3 regions of the Streptomyces sp. NPDC028722 genome follow, and region 1 is predicted to be linked to each of the others. Evidence: riboswitches for the same ligand, from Rfam matches in the RefSeq annotation. Region 1 holds a riboswitch; each other region holds the start of a gene.
What was found. A riboswitch is a leader RNA that binds a small molecule or an ion and turns the genes downstream of it on or off. The one in region 1 is predicted to bind cyclic di-AMP.
Positions count from the first base shown of each region.

Region 2: it holds a riboswitch for cyclic di-AMP, as region 1 does, so the genes downstream of both, AB0F03_RS26060 (peptidoglycan DD-metalloendopeptidase family protein) here and AB0F03_RS05660 (transglycosylase family protein) in region 1, are expected to answer to the same signal.
Region 3: it holds a riboswitch for cyclic di-AMP, as region 1 does, so the genes downstream of both, AB0F03_RS06310 (HYD1 signature containing ADP-ribosyltransferase family protein) here and AB0F03_RS05660 (transglycosylase family protein) in region 1, are expected to answer to the same signal.

Region 1 is NZ_JBEZWU010000003.1:81,954-89,346, forward strand. Features, by position in the region: gene AB0F03_RS05635 (NAD(P)/FAD-dependent oxidoreductase) at 1-865, opposite strand, end outside; gene AB0F03_RS05640 (Ppx/GppA phosphatase family protein) at 1,310-2,278, opposite strand; gene AB0F03_RS05645 (DUF501 domain-containing protein) at 2,275-2,811, opposite strand; gene AB0F03_RS05650 (septum formation initiator family protein) at 2,862-3,338, opposite strand; gene eno (phosphopyruvate hydratase) at 3,504-4,793, opposite strand; gene AB0F03_RS05660 (transglycosylase family protein) at 5,134-5,859, opposite strand; cyclic di-AMP (ydaO/yuaA leader) riboswitch at 5,864-6,043, opposite strand; gene AB0F03_RS05665 (transglycosylase family protein) at 6,226-7,323, opposite strand.
Region 2 is NZ_JBEZWU010000019.1:78,088-85,480, forward strand. Features, by position in the region: gene AB0F03_RS26045 (Glu/Leu/Phe/Val dehydrogenase dimerization domain-containing protein) at 1-1,153, shown strand, start outside; gene AB0F03_RS26050 (TetR/AcrR family transcriptional regulator) at 1,242-1,862, shown strand; gene AB0F03_RS26055 (SGNH/GDSL hydrolase family protein) at 2,344-3,129, opposite strand; gene AB0F03_RS26060 (peptidoglycan DD-metalloendopeptidase family protein) at 3,376-4,296, opposite strand; cyclic di-AMP (ydaO/yuaA leader) riboswitch at 4,302-4,460, opposite strand; partial or broken gene AB0F03_RS26065 (alpha-galactosidase) at 4,768-6,692, opposite strand; gene AB0F03_RS26070 (tyrosine-protein phosphatase) at 6,859-7,393, shown strand, end outside.
Region 3 is NZ_JBEZWU010000003.1:226,180-231,268, reverse strand. Features, by position in the region: gene AB0F03_RS06315 (hypothetical protein) at 232-741, opposite strand; cyclic di-AMP (ydaO/yuaA leader) riboswitch at 1,698-1,862, shown strand; gene AB0F03_RS06310 (HYD1 signature containing ADP-ribosyltransferase family protein) at 1,865-2,239, shown strand; gene AB0F03_RS06305 (hypothetical protein) at 2,241-2,786, shown strand; gene AB0F03_RS06300 (YdcF family protein) at 3,054-3,719, opposite strand; gene AB0F03_RS06295 (GntR family transcriptional regulator) at 3,716-4,510, opposite strand; gene AB0F03_RS06290 (hypothetical protein) at 4,900-5,079, shown strand.

The DNA of each region.
Region 1 (7,393 bases):
CGACGTGACCGCGGGGGCCGAGGGGCAGGCCGAAGCGGGCGAGGGCCGGGTTCGGCTTGACACCGGCGGTCCACACGATGGTGTTGGAGTCGACCTCGAGGCCGTTCTTCAGCACCACGTGGCCGTCGACGCAGGAGTCCATCGAGGTGGAGAGGTAGATCTCCACGCCGCGGCTCTCCAGGTGCTCCTTGCCGTACTGGCCGAGCTTGGGGCCGACCTCGGGAAGGATCTTGTCGGCGGCGTCGACTAGGACGAAGCGCATGTCCTCGCGCGACACGTTCTTGTAGTACTTGGCCGCGTCCCGGGCCATGTCCTCGACCTCGCCGATGGTCTCCGCGCCGGCGAAGCCGCCGCCGATGAAGACGAAGGTGAGCGCCCTGCGGCGGATCTCCTCGTCGTCGGTGGAGTCGGCCTTGTCCAGCTGCTCCAGGACGTGGTTGCGCAGGCCGATGGACTCCTCGATGCCCTTCATGCCGATGCCCTGCTCGGCGAGGCCGGGGATCGGGAAGGTACGGGAGACCGCGCCCATGGCGATGACCAGGTAGTCGAAGGGCAGCTCGTACGCCTCGCCCACCAGCGGGGCGATCGTGGCGACCTTGCGGTCCTGGTCGATGGTGGTGACCCGGCCGGTGAGGACCTCCGCCTTCGGCAGCACGCGTCGCAACGGGACGACGACGTGCCGAGGGGAGATGCTGCCGGCGGCGGCTTCGGGGAGGAAGGGCTGGTAGGTCATGTACGACCGGGGGTCGACGACCGTGACGGTCGCCTCGCCGTAGCGCATCTTCTTGAGAATGCGCCGAGCTGCGTACAGGCCTACGTACCCACCGCCTACTACGAGGATCCTGGGACGCTCCGTGGTGCTCATGCCATCGAGTATCCACCCGTCGATGGGGGGTCGCTCGTGCGCCCCTTCACAAGGTCCGACGAGGCCTGTGTTAAACTCCGCGGCCCGCGTGACGCAGGTCATGCGGGGACAGGGGAACCGCGGGGCGGCCGGTGCCGTTGTCAATGCCGCGTGAGCTGCCTCTCCGGCGTGACGCGGCGGCCGTGAGGGCCGCGCGACACCCCCGGAACACATCCTTCAGGGGCACCCGCACGCCCCTCATCTGAACATGTTCAAACGGCTCTTGGACCCCCGGAAGGGCCTATGCCCCCCTGTCCGGGATACGACGTGAGGGAATTCCTTGTGAAGAACTTCACGAACCTTTTCGCGCACCTATGGCAGAGGGCCCCTCGCGGGGCCCCCGAAGCCGCTCAAACGTTATCCAGCCTGCTCAGCAGATGGCTACCGTTCGGTAATAAAAGAGAGCTACGCCACCGACCACGCGATGCCGTCGAGGATGTCGTGTTCGCTCACCACGACCTCCTCGGCGCCCGTCCGCTCCATGATCGCGAGCAGGACGAGGGCGCCCGCGCCGATGACGTCGACCCGGCCCGGGTGCATCGAGGGGATCGCGGCGCGCTCGGCGTGCGTGGCGTGCAGCAGCCACTCGGTGATCTCGCGGACGCGGTCGCGGGAGACGCGGGAGTGGTGGATGCGCGCGGAGTCGTACGCGGGCAGCTCCTGGGCGATCGCGGACACCGTGGTGACCGATCCGGCGAGGCCCACCAGGGTGCGCGCCTCGCGCAGCGGGACCGTCTGCTCCGCGAGGTCCAGGGCGGCCTCGATGTCGGCCCTCATGGCGGCGATCTGCCGCTCGGTGGGCGGGTCGGCGACCTGGCCGTCGTGCACCAGGTGCCGCTCGGTCATCCGCACGCAGCCGACGTCCACGGACCGCGCCGCGCGGACGCGGTCGTCGCCGACGACGAACTCGGTGGAGCCGCCGCCGATGTCCACCACCAGGTAGGGCCGGGCCAGGTCGTCGCGGCCCCGCAGTTCCCGCGTCGCTCCCGTGAAGGAGAACTCGGCCTCCTGGTCACCGGTGATGACCTCCGGCTCGACCCCGAGGATGTCCACGACCCCCCGGACGAAGTCCGCCCGGTTCTCGGCGTCCCGGGAGGCGGAGGTGGCGACGAAGCGGACGCGCTCGGCGCCGTGCTCCTTGATGACGTCCGCGTACTCACGGCAGGCGGCGAAGGTGCGCTCCAGCGCCTCGGGGGCGAGCCGGCCGGTGCGGTCGACCCCCTGGCCGAGCCGCACGATCGTCATACGGCGGTCCAGTTCGGCCAGTTCGGCCGCCGCGCCCGCGCCGACGGCGCCGTCGGCGGCCCCGGTGGCGTCGGCGACCAGCAGGCGGATGGAGTTGGTGCCGCAGTCGATGGCGGCGACGCGGGTCACTTCGCGTCCTCCTCGGTGTCGTCGAGTGTCACGCAGGCGCCCTTGCGCCACCACTCCGGCAGCATCGCCAGGGCCTCGTCGCCGAGCGGGTTCACACCCGGGCCGGCGGCCAGGGAGTGGGCGACGAGCACGTGCAGGCACTTGACCCGGTCCGGCATGCCACCCGCGCTCGGGAAGCCCTGGAGGACCTCGATCTCGTCGCGGCGCCGGATGTAGTCCTCGTGCGCGGCCCGGTAGGCGGCGGCCAGCTCGGGATCGCGCTGGAGCCGCTCGGTCATCTCCTTCATGACGCCGTTCGCCTCCAGCGTGCCGATGACGGAGGACGCCTTCGGGCACGTCAGGTAGTACAGCGTCGGGAAGGGAGTGCCGTCGGGCAGGCGCGGTGCCGTCTCCACGACGTCCGGCTGACCGCAGGGGCAGCGGTGCGCGATGGCCCTCAGGCCCCGCGGCGGGCGGCCCAGCTGCTGCTTGAAGGCCTCGACGTCCGCGTCGGTGGGCTCGGTGCGCGGAGTGGGCGGCGGAGGGGTTTCCATGACTGCTTTCAGGGTGGCTTTCTCGTCGTTGTGCCGGCTCTGACGCCGGCTCACTGGTCGGAGGCGTCGGACTTGTCGACACCGTCCCAGACGTTCGCGTACCAGGGCCGGTGGGCGGCCCGGAGGTCGGCGCGGGACTGCTTGGCCGCGCCCGGGTCGATGACGACGAACCCGGTCTCGCCGGGCATCACATAATGCAGCCGGCGGCGGATCTGCTGCTCGGCGTAGGCGTCGTCCTGCCAGCGGGCCTTGAGGTCGCGCAGCTGTTCCACGCGCTCGCGGGCCTGCCGCTGCCGCCGCTGGACGTCGGCGATCTCCGCGCGCTGGGAGACGTACTGCCGCATCGGATAGGCGAGGGCGACGACCAGCGAGCACAGCACGAGCGCGAGCAGCGCCGCGCGTCCGGTGAGCCGGGAGCGGCGGGCCTGGCGTTTCGTCTGGGAGCGGTAGACCCGGGCCGCCGTCTGCTCGCCGAGCAGCCGCAGCCTCGTCGCGGTGGAGAACCGGTCACGGTCCTTCACGGCCATTGTTTCCCGCCTCCCGTCACACGCGCGTACGTCCCCGGACACGGTACGGGACCGGGTACGGGGACGTACGTACGACTGGCTAGGACATAGCCCGGGCAGGCTCAGCCCCTGCTGTGCCTACTGGTCCGCGGAGCGCTGTGCCTACTGGTCCGCGGAGCGCTGTGCCTACTGGTCCGCGGAGCGGAACCGGGGGAAGGCCGAGCGGCCCGCGTACACCGCGGCGTCGTCGAGGATCTCCTCGATGCGCAGCAGCTGGTTGTACTTGGCGACGCGCTCGGAGCGGGCCGGGGCGCCGGTCTTGATCTGGCCGCAGTTGGTGGCGACGGCCAGGTCGGCGATGGTGACGTCCTCGGTCTCGCCGGAGCGGTGGGACATCATGCACTTGTAGCCGCTGCGCTGGGCCAGCTCGACGGCGTCGAGGGTCTCGGTCAGCGAGCCGATCTGGTTCACCTTGACCAGCAGGGCGTTGGCGGCGCCGTCCTCGATGCCCCGGGCGAGGCGCTCGGGGTTGGTGACGAACAGGTCGTCACCGACGAGCTGGACCTTGTCACCGAGCTGGTCGGTGATGGTCTTCCAGCCCTCCCAGTCGTCCTCGAACAGCGGGTCCTCGATGGAGACCAGCGGGTACGCCTCGACCAGCTCGGCGTAGTACTCGGTCATCTCCTGGGCGGAGCGGGACTTGCCCTCGAAGGCGTACGAGCCGTCCTTGTAGAACTCGGAGGCGGCGACGTCGAGGGCCAGGGCGATCTGCTCGCCGGGGGTGTAGCCGGCCTCCTTGATCGCCTCGAGGATGAGGTCGAGGGCCTCGCGGTTGGAGCCGAGGTTCGGGGCGAAGCCGCCCTCGTCGCCGAGACCGGTGGACAGGCCCTTGCTCTTCAGGACCTTCTTCAGCGTGTGGTAGACCTCGGTGCCCCAGCGCAGGGCCTCGGAGAAGGACTCCGCGCCGATCGGGGCGATCATGAACTCCTGGATGTCCACGTTGGAGTCGGCGTGCGAGCCGCCGTTCAGGATGTTCATCATCGGCACCGGCAGCAGGTGCGCGTTCGGGCCGCCCAGGTAGCGGAAGAGCGGCAGGTCGCTGGCCTCGGAGGCGGCGTGGGCGACGGCGAGCGAGACGCCGAGGATGGCGTTGGCGCCGAGGGAGCCCTTGTTGTCGGTGGCGTCCAGGTCGAACATGGCCTGGTCGATCAGGCGCTGCTCGGTGGCGTCGTAGCCCACCAGCTCCGGGCCGATCTGCTCGATCACGGCGAGGACGGCCTTCTCGACGCCCTTGCCCTGGTAGCGGTTCGGGTCACCGTCGCGCAGCTCGATGGCCTCGAAGGCGCCGGTCGAGGCGCCGGACGGAACGGCGGCACGACCCGTGCTGCCGTCGTCGAGGCCGACCTCGACCTCGACCGTGGGGTTGCCTCGGGAGTCCAGGATTTCCCGGGCTACGACGACGTCGATGGACGGCACGAGCATCTCCTTCTTGGATGTGACGCTGGAAGTGCGGGGCTGGGTGCCTTACGGCTGTGCCTTGCGACTAGAGCCTAACCGTCCCGGGGGCGTCGGCCACCGACCGACCGTCCCGTGGACAAGGCGACCGTACCTTTTGTTTGTTGCCGAAACAAAGGGGATCGGCGAAAAGGGGCCGGGACGGAGGGGAAAGGGCGGCGGGCAGAAAAAAGCCCCGCCGCGGTGCGTACGGGGGAACACGCACCGGGGCGGGGAGCCCGTGGGGACGGGGACCCCCTCACGGGGCCCTCGGTATGCGGGCCGGGTGTGAGGGGGCTGTGGCTCCGTGCGGAGCCGGGGGTCACTTCAGGTGCAGCTGCTGACCCGGGTAGATGAGGTTGGCGTCCTGGACGATGTCCTTGTTCAGCTCGAACAGCTTCGCCCAGCCGCCCTGCACGTGGTGCGCGGTGGCGATGGAGCTGAGGGTGTCGCCGGTGACGACCTTGTACTCGCCGTCGCCCTTCTTGACCGTCTTGCCGGTCGGGGTGGTGACGGTCTTGCTCTTGTTCTGGCTCTGGCTCGGCGCCTGGCTCGGGGCCTGGCTCGCGGACGCGGCCGGGCGCTCGGCGGAGCGGGAGGCGGTCTGCTGGTCGGTGGAGCGGGTGGTGGTACCGGCCGAGTCCGGGGTGGTGCTCGGGGCGGAGCCGCTGGAGGACGCGCCCGACAGGCCCGTGCCGCAGACCGGCCAGGCGCCCTTGCCCTGCGCGGCCAGGACCTTCTCGGCGACGGCGATCTGCTGCGCCTTGCCGGCCCGGTCGGCGGTGGCGGCGTACTGCGTGCCGCCGTACGCGGCCCAGGTGGAGGCGGAGAACTGAAGACCGCCGTAGTAGCCGTTACCGGTGTTGATGGCCCAGTTGCCGCCGGACTCGCACTGGGCGACGGCGTCCCACTCGGAGGTGGTGGCGGCGGAGGCGGTGCCGGTCGCCATCAGCGGGGCGGCGACGGCGGCGCCGGTGACACCGGCGAGCGTGATGGCACGAACGGCCTTGGACGGACGACGGTGCTTGCCCTTGGCGGAAAACAGCATGAATCTATCCCCTCACCGACGCCTGCGAGGTGAGCTGTCGGGTTCGGGCCGGTTGAGTTGCCCGGCCGCACCTCTCGCTGTCACGCGAGGTGCGGCTTCACCCCCAGCCGGTGCCAGCCTCTTCGACTGCTGGTCCCGGCACTTACCTTGGGTCCCCCGCTCCTGCCTGCGGCGCTTGACGCGACGACTGTTCCCGGGCAACCGCTGGCAGGATTCGGCGTTGCGACTGCCGGGGCTCGTGGTGACGAGCGATCTCGACCGTAGACACGTGATCGACGGAATTTCAAAGACGATCAGGGCTTCTGAGACTCATCCCACACTTTCGCCAAAACGGACATCAAGCGCCAAATGAGGCGTCAACTCTCGCTATTTCGCGTCCGTTTCGTACCCGACTTCGAGGGTCTGACCGGCACTGATGTGGTTCGGGTCGGTGCCTATGGCCTTCTTGTTGCCGGCGTAGAGCGCCCGCCAGCCGCCGTCGACGTCAAGGGAGTCGGCGATGGAGGCGAGGGTGTCACCCTCGTGGACGGTGTAGGCGTCCGACTCCCGGGAGGCGTGGCGGCCGGACAGTGCGGGACTTTGACCGTTTGTCACGGTTTCGTCCGCACTCGTGCCGCGGTGGCGCCCGCCGGCGTCCAGGCTGCCGGTGTCGACCAGACTCCAAGAACCGGCGGCCTGTTGGGGATTGTCCGGATTGCCGGTGTCGGGGGTGGCCGTGGCCGAGCTGTCGGCACCCTGCGGGGTTCCGGCGTCCGACGGAGTGGACTTGTCGGACTCGGGAGTTTTGGTCCCGGTGGCCTTGCCGGTGCCCTTGTCCGGTTTCGCGGTCGGCGTGGTGGCCGGGGCCGAGGAGGAACCGGAACCGGAACCGGAGCCGGTGTGCGAGCCGGCACCGGTGGAGGACGGCGAATCCGGCGAGCCGGACGTGCCGGACGTGTCGGAAGTACCGGAACTGCCGGACGTACCGGCCGATCCCGGCGAGCCGGTCGAGTCCGAGGTGCCGGTCGAACCTCCGGATCCGCCGGTGTCACCGGAACCGCCGGTGCCGCCGGTGCCGCCGACGCCGGTGTCGACGTCCACGGAGCCCGAGTTCGAGGTCAGCCCGGACAGCAGGGCGCAGGTGGCCCACGGAGTGGTGCCCTTGGCGGCGAGGATCTTCTCGGCGACGGCGATCTGCTGGGAGCGGCTGGCCTGGTCGGCGCTGGCCGCGTACTGGCTGCCGCCGTACTTGGCCCAGTCGTCCTGCGAGATCTGGAGGCCGCCGAAGTACCCGTTGCCGTTGTCCGCGCTCCAGGAGCCGCCGCTCTCGCATTCGGCCACCTTGTCCCAGGTGGTGCCGTCGGCCGCGTGGGCGCTCGCGGCGCCGAGGAGCGGAATGGCGATGGCGGAACCGGTCACGCCGGCCGCGACGAGGAGGGCCGGAGCCTGACGGGGGCGACGGTGTCGGCCGTTCCCGGAGAGCATGCAGGAGCCTTTCGAGCGACAGCAGGACCGGCGGCGAACGGTGCCCGCCGCGTTGAGGGGTGAACGTATC
Region 2 (7,393 bases), on a different contig from region 1:
CTGGACCGACCACGTCACCGGCCGCCGGGGCTTCCTGGTGGTGGACCGGCTGGTGCGGGGCGTGGCCAGCGGCGGACTGCGGATGCGGCCCGGCTGCACACTGGAGGAGGTGACGGGGCTCGCCCGCGGCATGACCATGAAGGAGGCCCTGCACTACCGCCCCGGGGCCCGCTACATCCCGCTCGGCGGCGCGAAGGGCGGCATCGACTGCGACCCGCGGGACCCGGGGGCGTACGGGCTCCTCGTGCGGTACCTGCGCGCCGTGCGGCCGTACGTCGAGACCTGCTGGACCACCGGCGAGGACCTCGGCCTCGGTCAGGAGACGGTGGACCGCGCGGCGGCCGAGGCGGGGCTGGTCTCCTCCGTCCAGGCGGTGTATCCGCTGCTGGACGACGAGGCGGCGGCCCGCGGGCGGCTCGCGGACGCCTTCGCGGTCGAGGTGGACGGCATCGGCCTGGACGAGCTGGCCGGCGGCTGCGGGGTCGCCGAGTCGGTGCTCGCGGCCCTGGACCGGGCGGGAGTGCCGTACGCGGGGACCCGGGTCGCCGTGCAGGGTCTCGGCACGATGGGCGGGGCCACCGCCCGTTTCCTCGTTCGCGCGGGCCTGACGGTGGTGGCCGTCGCCGACATCAAGGGCACGATCGCCAACCCGGCGGGCCTCGACGTCGAGGCCCTGCTGGCGGCGCGGGACGGCTACGGCACCGTGGACCGCCGGGTGCTCGGCCCGGACGACCTCGAACTGTCCGGGGACGCCTGGCTGTCCGCGGCGGCTGAGGTGCTGGTGCCGGCGGCCGTGTCGTACGCGATCGACACCGTGAACCAGGAGGAGATCGGCGCCCGTTGGATCGTCGAGGCCGCCAACATGCCGGTCGTTCCGGAGGCGGAGGAGCTGCTCGCCGCGCGCGGGGTGACGGTGCTGCCGGACGTGGTCGTCAACTCCGCGACCAACGCCTGGTGGTGGTGGACGCTGTTCGGTGACATCGGTGCCGACGCCGAGGAGGCGTTCGCGTACATCCGCCGCTCGATGCGCGCCCTGGTCGGCCTGACGCTCGACCGCGCGTCGGCCGACGGGACGAGCCCGCGGGCGGCCGCGCACGCCCTCGCGGCCGACCGGCTGCCGCTGATCGCGGAGCGTTTCGGCTGGTACCGGTGACGAACCCGGGAAGGGAGCGGACGGCGCGGGCCGGCAGGGGGACGCCGGACGGCTTCGGCGACCGGGGGACAACGGCTAGGGTGACGGCGTGGCGAGAGTGCGGTTGAGCGTGGCGGAGCGGCAGGAGGAACTGCTGCGGGCCGCCATCGAGCAGATCGAGGAGCGGGGCGTGGCGGCGGTCAGGATCGCCGACGTGGCCGCGACCCTCGGTGTGAGCAACGCGCTGGTGCTGTACCACTTCTCGACGAAGGAGAAGCTGGTCGCCGCCGCCTTCACGTACGCGGCGGCGGACGATCTCGCGCATCTTCGCGGGCTGCTGGGGCGCCGGACGACCGCGCTGCGCCGGCTGCGGGCGGCGGTGCGCTGGTACGCGCCGACCGGGCAGGCCAAGGGATGGCGGCTGTGGATCGAGGGCTGGGCGGTGGCCCTGCGCGAGCCCGCGCTCCGCGATGTCACCCGGGACCTGGACAGGCAGTGGAAGGCGGCCATCGCGGAGGTCATCGCCGAGGGTGTGGCGGCCGGTGAGTTCGTGTGCGCGGACCCGGCCGGTGCGGCGCTGCGGCTGACCGCGCTGCTGGACGGTCTGGCCGTACAGCTGACGTCCTACCCGGGCGGGGTGCCGCGGGCCCGCGCCCAGGAGTGGGTGGACGACGCCCTCGCCCGGGAACTCGGCCTGGACCGGCAGGCGTTGGCCGGCCGCGAGCGCTGAGCGCGCTTACCGGGGCCGGGGCAGGCCGCACCGCCCCGGCGGCACATGCCCGCACCGGGCAGGCGGCGGGGCCCGGGACCGGCAGGCGCCGAAGGCGGGACCGGCATACGCCCAGGCCCGCACCGGGCAGGCGCCGAAACCCGGGACCGCGCAGGCGGCGAAGCGCGGGACCGGGCACACGCCGCAGCCCGGGACCGGCATGCGCCCAAGCCGGCACAACGCAGGCGCCGAAGCCCAGGGCCGCGCAGGCACCGAAGGGCGGGACCGCGCAGGCGCGAGGGGCGGCACCGGGTCGATGCCGAGGCCCGGGACCGGGGCAGGCACCCGAGCCCGCCCCCGGCACGGCGGTGAGCGGCGTGAGTGGTGAGCGGCGCGGGCGGTGAACAGCGGCGGCAAGGCCGAACGTGCCCCACGCCCCGTACGGTCTGCCCCGCACCGCGTGTGCGGGGCAGACCGTACGGGGCGTGGGCCGGCCGTGGGGTCAGGCCACGGCGGCGATCCGCATCCTGATGTCGTCCGGCGACAGCAGACCCTTGGCGGTCACGTGGTCGCCGGAGGACTCCCCGCGGAGCCGGCGCCCGATCCACGGGACGAGGTGCTCGCGGGCCCAGTGCACGTCGTCGCGGCGGATGTCCAGGGTGCCCCGGGGCGGCAGCGGCGGCCACGGCTGCTCCGGGTCGGCCGGGACCTCCATGCCGAGGACCTGCCCGGCCCGCAGGGCCACGCGCGTGTGCCCCTCGGGCGAGAGGTGCAGCCGGTCGCGGTCCCAGGCCCTGCGGTCCTGCACGGACCTCAGGGACCACAGGTCGAGCACGGGGCAGCCGTACCGGTCGGCGATGGCGCGGACGTGCCCGTTGTACGTGGCGATCTTGCCGCGCAGGTGCTTGAGCACGGGCACGCCACGGGTGTCGAAGCCGGTCGTCACCAGCACCGTGCCGACGGCCCCGGTGAGCCGGGCCACGGCGCGCTCGAAGCGTTCGGCCACCTCGTCGGGGTCGGTGCCCGGGCGGATGATGTCGTTGCCGCCCGCGCAGAAGGAGACCAGGTCCGGGGCCAGTTCCACGGCCCTGGGGAGCTGGTCCGCCATGACCTGGTCCAGCAGTTTGCCGCGTACGGCGAGATTGGTGTACTGGAAGTCGCCCTCGGGACGCCGGTCGGCGAGCAGGACCGCGAACCGGTCGGCCCAGCCCACGAACGCCCCGTCGGGGCCGGGGTCGCCGACGCCCTCGGTGAAGCTGTCCCCCACCGCTACGTACGACCCGATCACTGATCTGTTGTTCTTCGAATCGTCTGCCACGTCGGATCATGATTCACCTTCGGATGTGACCTACGCGACCGTAGGCGGGGGTTGACTAACGGTGAGATGAGCCACTCCTAAAGAATCCGCCAACCCCGGAATAGGGCCGCCGTCAGGCGCGTTGAACGCCCCGCAACCGGAACACCGAAGGCCGGACCCCGGGTTGAGGGTCCGGCCTTCGGTGGCGTGTTAGGCGGGCGGTGCGGGGGGTGGGCGTCAGCCCACGGCGAGGCCGTGCCGGCGGAGGTAGCCGACCGGGTCGATGTCGGAGCCGTAGTCCGGCGTCGTGCGGATCTCGAAGTGCAGGTGCGGGCCGGTCACGTTGCCGGTGGCGCCGGACAGGCCTATCCGCTGGCCCGGGATGACGCTCTGGCCGGCCGAGACGGAGAGCTGGGAGAGGTGGCCGTACTGGGCGTAGTAGCCGTCGTTCAGCCGGATGACGACCTGGTTGCCGTACGCGCCGCCCCAGCCGGCGGAGACGACGGTGCCCGCGGCGACGGCCTTCAGGGGCGTGCCGGTCGGGACGACGAAGTCGACGCCGGTGTGGTAGCCGCTGGACCACATGCCGCCGGGCACGTGGTAGCCGGTGCCGGTGGCCGCGCCGGCCACCGGGAGGGTGTAGCCCGTGGAGGCACCGGTGGGCGTGGAGACCGAGCCGGAGGACGGAGCGGACCGCGAGGTCCGGGCGGACCGGGTGGAGTTCGGGGCCGCGGGGGTGTGCCGCGGGGCCGCGGTCTCGGTGCGGGTCTGCGCGGCCTTCGCACCGAGGCTGAGCTTCAGGCCCGGGTGGATCAGCGACGGATCGGCGCCGACGGCCTGCCGGTTGTCGTCGTAGAGGCGCTGCCAGCCGCCGCTGACACGCTGCTCGTCGGCGATCTTCGAGAGGTAGTCACCGCTGCGGACCGTGTAGGTGCGCAGATCCGTGCCGGGGTGCGCGGCGGCCTTGTCCGCCGTGCCCGGGAGGGACTGCGCGGTCTTGCCGGACACGGCCTGCACGGGGGCAGCGGCCTGCGTGGCGTGCGCACCGGTGGCCCCGATCAGCGGGAGAGCCAGCGCGGCGCCACCGGTTCCGGCGGCGGCGATGGAGCGGGAGAAACGCTGGGGCTTGGGACGTCGGTGCTTGCCCTTGGCGGACATGGCGCGGTTCCTCTCCGGCGCCTGCGAGGTCAGCTGTCGGGTTCGGGCTGGAGCTGCCCGGCCGTGCACCGCACGGCTTCACCCCAAAGCCTGTCGCGGAGACCGGGACAGGCAGTCGTACCTGGTGGGTCCCCCGCTCCTGCCGGACGCGGGTCAAGTGTGTGGGGCTCCGGGCGGCGGCAGGATTCGGCGTTCCGTCCGGATTGGTGGTGAACGTAAGCGAGCGGGACGCGAGGAAACAAGCACCTGGTTCCCGCTACCCGTGTTTCGGATGACCGGATACGGGAACTCATGGTCACCCTGCGTGTGTTTCCGCCTCCCCCGTCCCCCAATTCCCCTTGCGACGCCCAGCATTACGTGGACATGACGTGTGACGCGGCGTCACGAATATGACGCTCCTCACGCGGGCCCTCCCCAGGTCGCCTCATTTCCCTCCGACTTGGACGGAAGACCGCGATTCCGGCAGACGGCTCAGATACGACGCAGCCGGAAAACCGCCGCATCCAGGTCACCCTTGAGCCCCGCACGCAACCCGTAGTGCAGGAGCACCGTCCCTCGATACTTTTCCCCCGTTTCGCGGCATTCGTACGAGGCTGTCGGATCGAGTCCGCGCAGCCGGACCGCCGGCGCCGGTTCGCCGTAGCGCTGCGCCTGGAGCCAGGCGAGGACCACCGCCTCCTCCCCCCAGGACGTACTGGACCGCGCCGAGGCCGCCCGTCGGGGACCGCAGCCGGTACAGCTCGCCGCGCTGCACGACCGGCCGGATCTCCTTGTAGAGCGCCACCCACCGCCGGGCCTCGGCCAGCTCCCGCGGGGACCACCGGGTGAGGTCGCCACCGATGCCGAGCACGCCCGCCATGGCGCTGACGAAGCGGAGTCGCAGCGTACTCATCCTGCCGTCGAGCTGGGTGTCCGGGCTGTCGGTGACCCAGGCGGCCATCACGCGCGCGGGATGGAACTGACTGAAGCCGTGCTGGATGGCGAGCCGGTCCAGCGGGTCGGTGTTGTCGGAGGTCCACACCTGGTCGGTGCGGCTCAGCACACCGAGGTCGATCCGGCCGCCGCCGCCCGAGCACGACTCGAAGGCGACCTGGGGGTGGGCCGCGCGCAGCCGGTCCAGCAGGGCGTACAGGGCGTGGACGTGGTCGATCCACAGGCGCTGCGGGTACGGCTCCCCGGGCCGGCCGGCGTCGGTGAAGCAGCGGTTGAAGTCCCACTTCACGTAGTCGATGGGGGTGCCGGACAGCAGGGCGTCCAGCCGCTCCCACAGGTACGCGCGGACGTCCTCGCGGGCGAGGTTGAGGACGAGCTGGTTGCGCAGTTCCGTGCGCCTGCGTCCCGGCTGGTGCCGGACCCAGTCGGGATGGGCGCGGTAGAGATCGCTGTCCGGGTTGACCATCTCGGGTTCGACCCAGATGCCGAACCGCACGCCCAGATCGTGCACCTGGTCGGCGAGTGGTCCGAGACCGCGCGGGAAACGGTCCGGACTGGGCGTCCAGTCGCCGAGTCCGGCGCGGTCACCGGTGCGGGCGCCGAACCAGCCGTCGTCGACGACGAACAGCTCCACCCCGATGTCGGCCGCCCGGCGGGCGAGGGCGGCCTGCTGTTCCTCGGAGATGTCGAAACCGGTCGCCTCCCAGGAGTTGAACAGCACCGGCCGGTCCCGGTCCGCGTCCGGGACGACGTACGCGCGTTGGTAGGCGTGCCAGGCGCGGCTCGCGCCGCCGAAGCCGTCGTCGCTCCACAGGCCCGCGAAGACGGGGGTGGTGTACGACTCCCCGGGCCGTAGGAGCAGCAGGCCCGAGTCGTCGTGCCCGGCGCCGCCGGTGATCTGCACGCGCGCGTCCGGGAGCTGGGCCTCGCCGTAGGTGAGGGGGGTGGTGGTGAGCCGGGACTCGGCGGCCCAGCGGCCGTGCAGCTGGGACAGCCGCCAGCCCTCGCGGTCGGGCAGCGTCGGCCCGCAGCAGCTCCACGGGCGCGTGGCCGCCGTTCGCGACGGTCACCCGGCGCTCCACCACGTCCCCCTGCATCCGGTAGTGCAGCGTGAGGGCCAGGCCGTCGTCGTCGAAGCGGAGCCGCAGCGCGTCGCCCTCCGTGTCGTACGCCACGGAGCGCCACTCGGTACCGCGCCGCTCGTCCGTGCGCACGGACAGGGCCGGGCGGACGAAGCGGGGGCCGCCCTCGACGGGATACTCCTCGCGGCCGTCGAGCGGGGACTCGAAGGGCCGGTAGCCGGGCAGCGGGTCGGCCGCGAGGACTTCGGCGTCGGCGAGGACGATCCGCGGTCCCCGGTGCAGATGGAGCAGTTCACCGGCGCCGGTGAGGTGCAGGGCGTAACTGCTGCCGGGGCCCGACAGGAGCCACGTACGGCCGTCGTCGGGGCATTCACCATCGATGCCTCGCAGGTGTCAACAAATGCGCTCAGACCCCAACATCACCGAGGGCGTCGGAGCGCGTGACCATGCCTGTGGACAACTCGTCGCCCGGGGAAATCGATGTCGTATGGTCGTCGCAGTGCCCGCCGGTGAGCCGCGCCGGCGGGGCCGACCGGGAGGAGCCCCCGTGACGCAGCAGGTCCCGTCGACCGAGCCGGAGCTGGCCGGAGTGCGTAATTTCCGTGACGTGGGCGGGCTGCCGACCACGGACGGACGGCGGGTGCGCCACGGCGTGCTGTTCCGCAGCGGGCATCTGGCGCACGCGACCGAGGACGACGCGGCGTTCCTCGCCTCCCTGGGCCTGCACACGGTCTTCGACTTCCGCAACGCGGCCGACCAGCGGCTGGAGGGCGCCGACGTCGAGCTGCCCGGCGTGCGGAACGTGAACCTGCCGCTGAGCGACCCGGCGGACGGCGCCGAGTTCTGGACGATGGTCCGGGAGGGCGAGCTCGACCAGCTGCGCGCCATCCTGGACGACGGCAAGGGGGCGGCCCGGATGATCGCCTCCTACCGGAAGATCGTCAGGGAGCGCACCGCCGAGCACTCCCGGGTACTGCACGCGCTCGCCGACGACAGCGTGCCCGCCCTGATGCACTGTGCGGCCGGCAAGGACCGCGCGGGCATCTCCATAGCGGTGACACTCCTCGCCCTCGGGGTGGAGC
Region 3 (5,089 bases), 140 kb from region 1:
GGTGCTCTTTTGCCTGGTGCCCCCGGCAGGATTCGAACCTGCGACACCCGCTTTAGGAGTTCGCTCCGCCAGCTCAGTGGCCTAGTTCTCGTCGCTCAGACCTCGCCAGCGAGGTGCACGAAGGCTTTCCGGGGTACGGCGAAGTGCACGCTTGTTGCCGTCAACGACTGCCGTCAGTGCGTCGCCGACTGGGGAGTGAAGACACCCCTGACGTCGCCCGACGTCTCTGACCTAACTTGAAGTATAAAGTTTTTTCAGTTTTTCGGCCACAGCAGCATGAGCGTCCCAAATGCTGTCGCCGTAACCCTCCAGCACCTCTTGAGCCGGTATTACTCTAGGCCCGTCAGGGAATAGTTCGCGAGACATCGATTCAGTGACGAGCTCATTGAGCTCATCATCAAACAGCAATTCATTCAAGCGCCACACCTCCGCAGCCTCCGACTGTAGGCGAGAGCACAACTCTTCCGCTGCGCTTGAGTCTCTGTCGCCCTCGTGACTCCGGTGCCATCTCGCAAGCGCATCTGCCGCCGCCCTCAGCTTGTTAAGCGTTCCATAGACGTCAGATAGGACTTGTATCTCGAAGTTCTTTTTTCCTTCAAGGAAAGCCTTGCTCGTTTCATATTCCCTTGCTTCTCTCTCTCGCGCGTTCTGTCGCTTCTCGGCGAGGGAAGAATTGAGCTGCGCAAGAGCTGCACCGAATACAAATGATGCAACTGGCCATACGGTGTCGAAGTGCGGCATGCCAGTAGGGTACTTGTGTCAGCGCACACATCGGGCTGTTTTGGCCGATGTCATCAGGGCGCGAGGTGACTGAGTGGAACCCGTAATTGTAATCCTAACGTTGGGCAGGGCCCTTAAGATCCGAACTCCAATAAGTACCGTTCGTGATGATTTGCACCAGAGGCGGCTGGAAGGCGGCAAAGAGTGCGTCGCACACGCGACGAAAACCGGCCCTGCCTTATGCGCCGCCGGGGTCGGGCCTCTCCGCAGTGGTGGCGAGTCGTGGGAGCCTTGGCATGATGACTGGCGCACGGAATTAGGGGTTCATCCCGCCGGCTCAGTGGCCTAGTTCTCGTGGCTCAGACCTCGCCGGCGAAGTGCACGAAGGCTCACCGACGTTCGGCGAAGTGCACGCTTGTTGCCGTCAACGACTGCCGTCAGCGCGTCGCCGACTGGGGAGTGAGGACCTCTTGGCGCCACCGCCACACCACCGCGGCGGCCGAGGCCGATCGGCCGCCGCCATAGACGGCCCTAGGGCACGACCGACAGGTTTTACACGTAGCAAGCGCCGACCTACCTCAACTTTTCCGCTGGCCGACGTCCGGTGCCCCATGGATGCCCCATCTAGATACCGAGGGGATCACCGCAGGCATTCTAAGCATCGAAGCTGCGGCGACATGGCGGCTCGGACGTCGCCCTTAGTGAAGAAGCGACGTCGGGCCCGAGCGACCTCACAGGATCGACGTGGATGCAGAGCTGGTCTGTGTTGGAACGGTGGCCGATGGTGTTGTCGGCCGCTGAGGGCCACCCTGCGGCGGCCCACGGGCGACCCGACAGCCCAGGGCCTTCGGCCTCCGCGCTTCGCCCAGTCCCCACTGGCGTCGTGGGTGTCAACTCCACTGCCACTGGTAGAATTTGGGGCGACATCGGGCCCCATCACCGGGAAGGGGCAGCCTGTGCGGACGCCGAGTCCTGCCGCCGTACGGGTGCTAGGTCACTCACATGCGGACCGGCAGGAGCGGAAGACCCAAGCGTAACGAGAGGTTCATCCCCTCTCTTGGGGTGAAGCCGTTGAGTGCGGCCGGGACTTCGCCAGCCCGAACCCGACAGGTCATCTTTCGCAGGCGGTGGCGAAAGGTCTTCCGTGCCCCAGAACGTTGATGACGCCGCAGGCGCTGTCGACCACCCTGCGTACCTCTTCCACTACACGACCGAAGAGGGTCAGCGCAGGATCCTTGAGAGTCGACTCCTGCTTCCTTCCCTCCGGAGTAAGAACTCGAAGGACGCCCGACACGGAGACGGCCAGTACCTGACGGACATCGCCCCAGGTAGCCTGACCGGCTCCCACCTGTCCCAGGCTCTCGTGCGGATACCGTACTGTGCAGCCAAGTTCACTCACTTCATCCAGATCGAGACGACCGGACTGACAGTACGCTTTGGACGGGCCCATGTGTACGTGGTACCCGGAACCGATCCGCTCGACCTGACGGGACGGATCAAGGACTGGGGAATGAATTAACATGCGTTACCTCAAGGTTGCTTGGCATCACACATCTCCCGATGACCCAGTGATTATCTGGAGTGAAATCGGCGAGGACGGTTACGAGGTCCGCAAGGTGGAGCAATTTGCGGACGGGCGTTTGGGCTACGCAGATGCCAGCACTTCGGTAGGGGGTAGCGAGCTAGGTGAATTCCCTGTCCCCGAAGTGGCCACCATCGCGCAGCAAAAGGAATTCTCGCCAGAAACAATCAGCGCAAAAGCATTCGCGAGAAAATGGATTGCCGCCCGCAGCCCGAAGATGAAGAGCGCGAAAAGCAGCAATCGCGCAAAAGTTCGCTTGCGGACCAGCAAGGGTGCATCTAAGCGAAATCTCACTGTGCTCAAAACGCGTAGAGGATGGTCGGTTATGGCTGCTGGAAGTCGCAGGGTTATCGTCACGCTAAAGACGCGTGACGCCGCCCTTGAATGGGCAAGGGAAGCGCTGCGCACCACAAAATCATCATCAACGCGTATCGCAGTCACTGGCGAAAAGGTATCCAACGTAGCCCGTGAACGGAAGAAGTGATCGCCTGCCTTGGTCGCCTCGGCAGCAGGCGGGGCGGCACCCGTTCCGCATGCCGCCCTTCTGGTGTGCCTGGCCAGGCAGGCAGAGGCCGTAACTGGAATGAACCAGCGTAACTCGCTTTGCAGGTTTGTCCGGGCCGGTCAGGGGCTGATCCGGGGCCGTTCATCCTTGTTCAGCGCAGTACCCCGGAGCGGGGCGCGTACTTCAGTGAACGAGGGTGGACGGGGCTGAACGAGACGGAAACTGAGACGGACTCACCGCGCCTCATCAGGCACGATGGGTCGTCTCCGGGGCGAGTCGGCTCGTGAAACCGGCGTCACGGAGACGCTCGTAAGCCGCCTCGACGTCCCTCGGAGTCTCCTGCTCGATCATGAACCCCTGGCGGGGGTAGATCATGAGTCGTTGCTGAGCGCCGACCAGCATGTCCACCACAAGCCGTGGGTCCCTAATCGAGTCGACGTAGTCGCGGAACCCCATAAGAGTGGACGTGCTCACCCATTCGACGGTGGGCCACAGCTTGCGTGCCGTCGCGTACGCGCGCCGTTCCTCGTAGGGCTTGCTGACCAAGAGGACGGATGAAACAGGCACCTGTCGCTCTTCGAGAAGCGCGCGAGAGAACCGGATGTTCTCGCCGGTGTTCCGGGCCCTTGGCTCGACAAGGATGGCGGCAGCCGGCACCCCCAGCTCGACAGCGCGCTCGCGGTAGTGCTCAGCCTCACCGCGAGGCATCCGTTCCTGCGTCGTTCTGCTGGTCGCCCCGGTGAAGACGATGAGCGGCGCCATGCCACGGTGGAAGAGGTCCGCCGTGGTGTCGGCCACCCCGAGATCATGGCTCCCTAGGCCGATGGCTACCGAACACGGACGCACTTCGTGCCCCATCTGCTGGAAGTCCCAGAGACGCTGAGCGTCCGACCAGGACTGCTGCGAGATCACTTCCCTGTTCCGCCTTCCGCCGCCGAGTCTGGAACCTTGAAGTCGTACGTCCATGAGAAGCGCGTCGCCGCATGCACGCCCAAAGCAAATTCGACCACCGTGCCATCGGCCGTGAAGGTCGTTCGGTGTAGCTCTACGACCCACTCGCCGGGCGCAAGCTGCAAGAGCTGCACTTCGTCAGTGGTGGGGACCCGGGCAAACAGCGTCTCTCGCATGTGATCGATCTCGTAGCCCGCGTCGTACAGCACGCGGAACCCGCCGCCCTTGCCGGCCGGGCCCGGTTTGGGATCGACAATGCGCGTTCCCTCAACGTGCTCCGGCCGATAGTAGCTGGTCAGGGTGTGTGTGGGCTGCGTTCCTTCCTTGACCAGCCGCGCGCGGGCGTAGACGTCAGCTCCTTCGGGGAGGCCGTGCGCCGCCGCTGCTGCTGGTGGCGCCGGAACCTTGCTGACTGTCTGCGTCTGCTCATTACGCCGGTAGGAGCGGCCGGACGCGACCCGGTCGGCGATGAAGGCGACCTCGTCGCCATCCCTCCACTTGGCTTTGTCGTAACGCTCGATGCCGAGCCGCTTGAGCGGCGGTCTGTCGCGTACGACCGTGCCGTGCCCACGGGAAGACGTCACTAGCCCCTCGGCTTCCAGTGCCTTATATGCCGCGTGAACGGTGGACTTCGAGCCTTCGCCAGCCTCCACCAAGTCTCTGATCTGCGGCAACTGTTCACCCGGTGCGTATCCACCGGACCGAATCTTCTCCGCAATCCGATCCGCAAGCTCTCGCCACTTCGGTGCCATGCAGAACCTCCCGTCGACAGCGACCAGTGAAGCACAGTCCCAGGACTGTTGACTGTCCTGGGACTGCGTGCCATTCTCTTCCCAGGCCGCTCGCAGTCCTAGGACAGCGAGATGGGAGGTTCCTCTTTTGGTTGCCTTCCACGTCGGCTAGGGGTCCGGGACAGAGCGGGCCGAGGGCGCACCCGACCCTTTGCACTCGGGAGGGCTTAGACCGAAAGGTCATGTCTCCATACGCCTGAAACGGGAGCTCGTGTTCCCGAAGGAGACGCCGCACGAAAACGACCACAGCAGTGTTTGCCCGCTGCGGCCGGTTGCCTCCGTTGCTCGTCTCGTACGAGCAGCGCTGAGGGGAGCCGGAACAGGCCGGACCGGAACCGAGGGAGACCCTCGTGCCGAAGTACAGCTTCACCGCCGAGAAGCTCACCGACACCCTGACCCGTGGGGAGACCACGAGCGCGAGCGGCACGTTGAACGCGCCTTCGCCGCAGGCCGCCAAGAAGGCGGTAGAGCGCAGCTTGCGCAGCAGGGGATACGAGCCGACCGGCGACATCACGATCACCCAAAAGTAGACACATCTGC